Regions from separate parts of the Massilia sp. TWR1-2-2 genome, predicted to be linked through region 2. Evidence: predicted binding sites of a transcription regulator. Region 2 holds the regulator's gene; the other holds the start of a gene.
What was found. Region 2 encodes sigma-54, which starts transcription at its own class of promoters, with help from an activator protein. Its sites were predicted from a motif close to TGGCANGNAANCTGCTTT; they were not measured.

Region 1 (3,546 bases), on a different contig from region 2:
CGGTGTAGCGGCCAGGTTCGAGCGCCTTGGCCTCGACCGAACGCAGCGCTTTTTCGATGGCGACGTCGGACGCTTCGCGCGGATCGAACAGCGCGAAGTCGCCGGCCGAACGCTTGACCCAGCCCGAACCGCGCCCGTCTTCGGTGCGCACGGTGCAGGTGAAGTCGAGCGAGGTGGCCTGCTGGTGGCCGAACACGCCGTTCGAGTTGGCGATGGTTTCAAACGAGGTGCGGTCGGTGAAGAAGCCGGCGCATACCAGCTTGTTCTTGCGGCTCGCCTCGATGCTGTAGGCGGCGGCCTGGGCACGCATGTCGGGATCGATGGCCGCGGTCCTGGCGCTGAAGGTGGCGCTTGGCTTGTAGGCCTGCTTGGCGACCGCCGGCATGAACTCGGGATTTTCCGGCGCCAGGCGGGCCAGGTCTTCGGCCCGGCGCACGACTTTTTCGAGCGACTTGTCGTCGAACTCGTTGATGATGGCGGTGCCCTGGCGCTTGCCGTAGGCGACCGACACCGACAGCTGGGCGTTGTCGACCAGTCCCGCGGTCGACACGTTGTTGCGGGCGAAGCGGATGTTACCGGTGCGGCTGCCGGTCAGCGTGACGGTGCACTGGTCGGCTTTGGTGAAGGACATCACGCGGTCGGTGATACGGCGGGTCTCGTCAAGGCTAAGTAGTTTCATGGTCAGCCGATCTTGCGGGCGGTGTTGATGACGTTGATGCCGTTAAAGCGCGTGGTCGACGAGCCATGCGACACGGTGCTCGACTGCGACGGCTGTCCTTTGCCGTCGAAGAAGGAGCCGCCCATGCGCCAGTCGCTTTCGTCGCATATCGCGCTGCAGGCATTCCAGAACTCCTGGGTGTTGGACTGGTAAGCCACGTCTTCGAGCGGGGCGCCGATTTTGCCGTTGACGATTTCGTAGAACAGCTGGCCGCCGAACTGGAAGTTGTAGCGCTGCTGGTCGATCGAGAAGGAACCGGCGCCGACGATGTAGATGCCCTTCTTGACGTCCTTGATCATTTGATCCGGCGTGAGCTTCTTCGTTCCCGCCGAAAGCGAGATGTTCGGCATGCGCTGAAACTGCACGCTGCTCCACGAATCGGCATACGAGCAGCCGTGCGATTCCTTCTCGCCGATGATGTGGGCCTGGTCGCGCGTGGCCTGGTAGTTCACCAGCATGCCGTCCTTGATGATGTCCCACTTCTTGCACTTGACGCCCTCGTCGTCGTAGCCGACGGCGCCGAGCGAACCGGGAACGGTCTTGTCGGCGACGATGTTGACGCGGTCGGCGCCGTACTTGAATTTCTTCGACTGCCACTTGTCGAGCGTGGCGAAGCTGGTGCCGGCGTAGTTGGCCTCGTAGCCGAGCACGCGATCGAGTTCGGTCGGGTGGCCGACCGACTCGTGGATGGTGAGCCACATGTGTTCGGGCGAGAGCACCAGGTCGTATTTACCCGGCGCGACCGATTTGGCGGTGAGCTTCTCCTTGGCCTGGCGCCCGCAGGCGCGCGCGTCCTCGATCAGGTCATACGAATCGGTGTACAGCGTGCAGACGCCGCCGGCGGCCTTGACCTTGTGCTCGGGACGGGCGTCGAGGTATTCGTAGCCCATGCCGACGGGCGAGGACAGGCCCTGGCGCGAGCGGAACTTGTTGGTGGCCTTGTCGACCGCGGTGGCGAACACCGGCATCCACATGCGGTGTACGTCCTGGTCGATGTAGGAGCCGTCGGTGGAGGCGAAGTACTTCTGCTGGTTCACCTGGAACATCAAGGACTGCATGAAGCTGGCGCCGCCGTCCATGCCGGCCTTGTTGGCGGCGATCAGCAGCTCGGCTTTTTCCTTGATCGGCACGGCGCGCCAGTCCTTCTTGATCGGCGTGGCCCACGCCACTTCGCCGACGCCCTTGACGGGCGCCAGGCGCACCGGCTCGGACTGCAGGCGGGCGTTGGCCTTGGCGATGGCGACGGCCTGGCGGGCGGCGCCGGCGACGCCGTCGGGCGACATGTCGGAGGTGGCGGCAAAGCCGTAGGCGCCGTTGCAGATGACGCGCACGCCGACGCCGGCCGACTCGGTATTGGTGACGCTTTCGACGTTCAGGTCGCGCGTGGTGATGAACTGGTTCAGGTAGCGGCCGATGCGCACGTCGCAGTAGCTGGCGCCGGCCTGGGTGGCGGCGTTGAGGCCAACGTCGGCCAATGTCTTCTTGAATTTCGCGGCGAGGGGGGTCAGCAGCTCTTCGGCGGCGACCGCGCGTCCAACCACCGGCACCAGCATGGTGCCCAAGGCGAGGCCGCTGATATTGAGAAAGGCACGACGTTCCATTGAATCTCCTGAAGAAGTACTCACTAAGCACTGACGAAGGAGCGTCACCTGTCGATGGTGGCAACGCTGTTGCGGCACAACCTGAATCGGGTCGATCTTTATTGCTAATGTTAAAAAAAACCTTGGCAACCTTAACAGTTGCAAAAGACTTTGAATAGGCAATCTTTATGCCAGTCACTAAGTGCTTGATTTTGATGACGGCCGCGGTGCCGGCCCACTGTCCGGCGCTGTCCGCGGCTGTCCGCAGGCGGACGGCCGGACAGGTGGACGCGGTGTACGGGAGGCGTTTCTGGACTAAATGGCGCGCGCGGTAACGCGGCGCTTGACCGCGCCAGCGGCTTGACAGATGATCCCGCCTGCGGCCGCTGTTCAGCTTCCCGCCTTCCCGAACAACATCAACGGAGACACCACCATGAAACGAATGATCCTGGCAGCGATGCTGGCAATGAGCGTGTGCGGCGTAGCGCAGGCAGACGATGCCCTGAAGGCGGCGATTGCGGGCAGCCACCGGGCGCCGGCCAACGTCGCGCGGGACGCGGCGCGCCATCCGTACGAGACGCTGCGCTTCTTCGGGATCGCGCCGACCATGACGGTGGTGGAACTGTCGCCGCAGGGTGGCTGGTACACCGAAATCCTGGCGCCGTATTTACGCGACAAGGGCGTGTTGATCGGCGCCGGCTCGCCGCCGGATAAACGCTACGGCAAGGTGTTCATGGACAAGCTCAACACCAACGCCGCCGTCTACGACAAGGTGCGCATCGGCCTGTTCGAGCCGCCGACTTCGTACGCGATCGCGCCGGCCAACAGCGTCGACATGGTGCTGACGTTCCGCAACCTGCACAACTGGATTTCGCTGGGCGACGAGCAGATGCAGGCGCTGCTCAAAAATGTCCATGCCACCCTGAAGCCGGGCGGCGTGTTCGGCCTGGTCGACCACCGCCTGCCGGCGTCGATGGCGCAGGACGCCAAGGCGTCGAGCGGCTACGTGCACGAGGCATGGGTCATCGCCCAGGTCGAGAAAGCCGGCTTCAAGCTGGCCGGAAAATCGGAAGTGAACGCCAATCGGAAAGACACGGCCAACCACCCGAAAGGCGTCTGGTCGCTGCCGCCAGTGCTGGCGATGAAGGACGAGAACCGCGCCGCGTTCATGGCGATCGGCGAGAGCGACCGCATGACGCTCAAGTTCGTCAAGCCGTAAGCGGCAGCCGGTGGGGAAGATGACTTCGG
Region 2 (3,546 bases):
CAAGCCGGTCAGCCCAAGGTAGTAGCCCAGCCTGCCCGGTGCGCGCGACAGGAAATAGCTGCCGCCGACATCCGGGAACAAGCCGATGTTTACTTCGGGCATCGCCATCTTGGTGCCGTCGGTAACCACGCGCAGGCCGCGCGGACCCGCTTCAGCGATGCCGAGGCCGCCGCCCATGACGACGCCGTCCATCAACGCGACGTACGGTTTCGGGTAGTGATAGATCAAATGGTTGAGGCGATATTCCTCGGTGAAAAAGTCTTCCAGCGAAGCGCTGCCGCCGGTGGTCGGCGCGCTGCCGACGTCGTAGAAGAAACGGATGTCGCCGCCGGCGCACAAGGCTTTTTCGGAGGTGCTGCGAAGCACGACAGCGTCGACCTGCGGATCGTCGCGCCAGGCCAGCAGCGCGTCGGTCAGCGCGCGCACCATGTCGAGCGACAGCGAATTGAGCGAACGGGGACGGTCGAGCGTGATGACGCCGGTGCCGTTGGCAACATGGGTTTTGACGAAGTCGGTCATGGTGTGCTTGTCGATGTTAAAGCTGCATTCTAGCGCACGCCAGCACCTCATCCGTGCAGGGTGAAATCGAATTGAAAAGGGCGCCGTGAAGGCGCCCTCGCTTGCTCGATCGGCCGGCTTACGCAGCGGCGATGATCTCTTCCTCAGGCAGGTGCTTGATGGCCTTGTGGCCATGTTCCTGCAGCTGGGATTTGTACTTCATGACCTGGCGATCGAGCTTGTCGATCAGTGTGTCGATCGCCGCGTACAGGTCGTGCGACATGCTGGCGACATTGACCGTCTTGCCCGGCAACCGCAGATTGACTTCGGCTTTTTGCCGCTTTTCTTTTTCAGTAAGATTGTCAACTGTGAGGATCACGGCAATGTCGATGACTTGATCGAAATGTCGCTTCACTCGCTCCAGTTTGGTTTGTACGTAATCGCGGATGGCTGGTGTCACTTCAAGATGATGTCCACTGATTGTGAGATTCATACACACTCCTTTGATGATGTCGCTTCCTGTTCATGCGTCATAAGCGCAGAGGAACATCGTAAAAACTTTACAGACTTTTCCTGAGAGTTACAGGTGGGATCTTCAGCGCTTCGCGGTACTTGGCGACTGTGCGCCGCGCAATGACCATTCCCTGTTCCCCCAGCATGTCTGCAATCTTACTGTCTGATAGTGGGTTTTTAGGGTCTTCTGCTCCTGTCAGTTGCACGATGAGTGCCCGTATCGCCGTCGAGGATGCTTCTCCTCCTGCTTCAGTGGCGACGTGGCTACCAAAAAAATATTTCAACTCAAACATTCCATGCGGTGTCAGCATGTATTTCTGAGTTGTGACCCGAGAAATAGTACTCTCGTGTAAACCCAGTGTATCAGCAATTTCACGCAGCACAAGGGGGCGCATGGCAACTGCGCCGTGGGAAAAGAAATTGCGTTGGCGCTCAACAATAGCTTGCGCCACGCGCAGGATCGTATCGAAGCGCTGGCGCATATTCTTGATCAACCACTTGGCTTCCTGCAACTGCGCGCCCATCTGCCCTTCGCCCTTGCCCTGCTTGAGCAAGTTGGCGTACATGCTGTTGACGCGCAGCCGCGGCATCACGTCGTGGTTCAATGTCACCGTCCAGCCGCTCTTGGATTTGCGCACGATGACGTCCGGCACCACGTAGTCTGACGCACCTGAACCGAACGCGGCGCCCGGGTGAGGATTGCACTGGCGAATCACGCACTGCGCCTCACGCAGGTCCTCGTCGTCGCAGTCGAGCGATTTTTTCAGCTTGTTGAATTCGCGCTGGGCAAACCACGTCAGGTGGTCCGTGACAATCTTCAGCGCCATGCGCCGCGTGACCATCGGTACGCCCGGCATGCGGCGGATCTGCAGCGCCAGGCATTCGGACGCGTTGCGCGCGCCGACGCCGACCGGATCAAAACTTTGCAGCAGCGACAGCGCCGTCTTCAGTTCATCGAGATCGAGTTCGAGTTCGGGCGGCATGCGCTCGAAGATCTCTTCGAGCGACTCGGTCAGGTAGCCGTTGTCGTCGAGCGCGTCGACCATCAGTTCGACCAGCGCGCGGTCGCGCACTTCCAGCACGGCCAGGCGCATCTGCTCCATCAGGTGGTCGCGCAGGGTCACCGCGGACGCTTCGAGCTGCGGGCGCGAGTCCTCGTCGTCGGGCGCCTTGTTGCGGGCGGACTCGCCCCAGTCGTCGCTGTCGGCGCCGCTTTCGGCCGGCGCGCTGTCGACGTCGCCGCCCTCGCCTTCCGCCGCTGGCGCATCGGCCGGCGGCGCATCCTGCGCGCCTGGCTCGGGCGCAGCTTCACCGGGCGCGGCGCTCGAGCCGATGGCGCCGTCGGCGAGCAGCCGCACCGAGTTGTCCAGCGGGTCGTCGAGCCGCTCGAGCAGCGGATTGTCCGACAGCAGATGCTCGAGTTCCTGGTGCAGTTCAAGCGTGGACAACTGCAGCAGGCGTATCGACTGCTGCAGTTGCGGCGTGAGCGCCAGGTGTTGCGAGGTCCGTAGCTGGAGTGACTGTTTCATCGCTACATCCGGAAGTGTTCACCGAGGTAGACGCGCCGCACCGATTCGTCTGCAATGATGTCGTCGGGGCGGCCCGACGCAAGCACCGCGCCCTGGTTGATGATGTAGGCGCGGTCGCAGATGCCGAGCGTCTCGCGCACGTTGTGGTCGGTGATCAGCACGCCGATGCCGCGCTCCTTGAGGAAGCGCACGATGCGCTGGATCTCGATGACCGCGATCGGGTCGACGCCGGCGAACGGCTCGTCGAGCAGCACGAAGCGCGGATTGGTGGCGAGCGCGCGCGCGATCTCGACCCGGCGCCGTTCGCCGCCCGACAGCGACAGCGCCTGGTTCTCGCGCAGCTTCTCGATCTGCAGGTCGGCCAGCAGCGTGTCGAGGCGCTGGTTGATCTGCGCCTTGGTCAGCGCCTTGCCATCGACCTTCTGCAGTTCGAGCACCGCGCGGATATTGTCTTCCACCGTCAGCTTGCGAAACACCGACGCTTCCTGCGGCAGGTACGACAGGCCGAGCGAGGCGCGGCGGTGAATCGGCATGCTCGAGATGTCGACGCCGCTGATGTCGATCGAGCCGGCGTCCGACGGCACCAGGCCGACGATCATGTAGAACGAGGTAGTCTTGCCGGCGCCGTTGGGTCCGAGCAGTCCGACCACTTCGCCGCACTCGACCTGCAGCGAGACGTCGCGCACCACCAGGCGCTTGCCGTAGCTCTTTTGCAGGCCGCGTACGATCAGGGTACTGCCGCAGCTTTGTTCCATTATTGTTTTCCTGGGGCCGGAGCCGCCGGAGCGGGCGACCTGCGCGAGTCGATGATCCACTCGACGCGGCCGCCACCGGTCTTGCTCTCGCCCGTAGCGGTATTGGTCGTGGTGACAACTTCCTTGCGGCTGTCATACGAAATGAACGCGCCTTCAGAGCTGCCGGTTACCCGCGTGCCCTCCAGGTTGCGGACCTTCGCCCTGCCCTTGAGCTTGACCACATCGGTCTTGTCGTCGTATTCGATGCGTTC

Region 1: a site for sigma-54 is predicted at 2,475-2,492, ahead of ACP7DD_RS19455 (TldD/PmbA family protein). Genes of this name have one in related genera too.

What each region holds. Positions count from the first base shown of each region.
Region 1 covers NZ_JAFCWM010000022.1:53,689-57,234, reverse strand. Annotated here, with positions in the region: gene ACP7DD_RS19460 (TldD/PmbA family protein) at 1-679, opposite strand, end outside; gene ACP7DD_RS19455 (TldD/PmbA family protein) at 682-2,319, opposite strand; gene ACP7DD_RS19450 (class I SAM-dependent methyltransferase) at 2,732-3,517, shown strand; gene ACP7DD_RS19445 (ABC transporter substrate-binding protein) at 3,537-3,546, shown strand, end outside.
Region 2 covers NZ_JAFCWM010000015.1:74,441-77,986, forward strand. Annotated here, with positions in the region: gene ACP7DD_RS15745 (enoyl-CoA hydratase/isomerase family protein) at 1-519, opposite strand, end outside; gene hpf (ribosome hibernation-promoting factor, HPF/YfiA family) at 638-991, opposite strand; gene ACP7DD_RS15755 (RNA polymerase factor sigma-54) at 1,059-2,540, opposite strand; gene lptB (LPS export ABC transporter ATP-binding protein) at 2,543-3,295, opposite strand; gene lptA (lipopolysaccharide transport periplasmic protein LptA) at 3,295-3,546, opposite strand, start outside.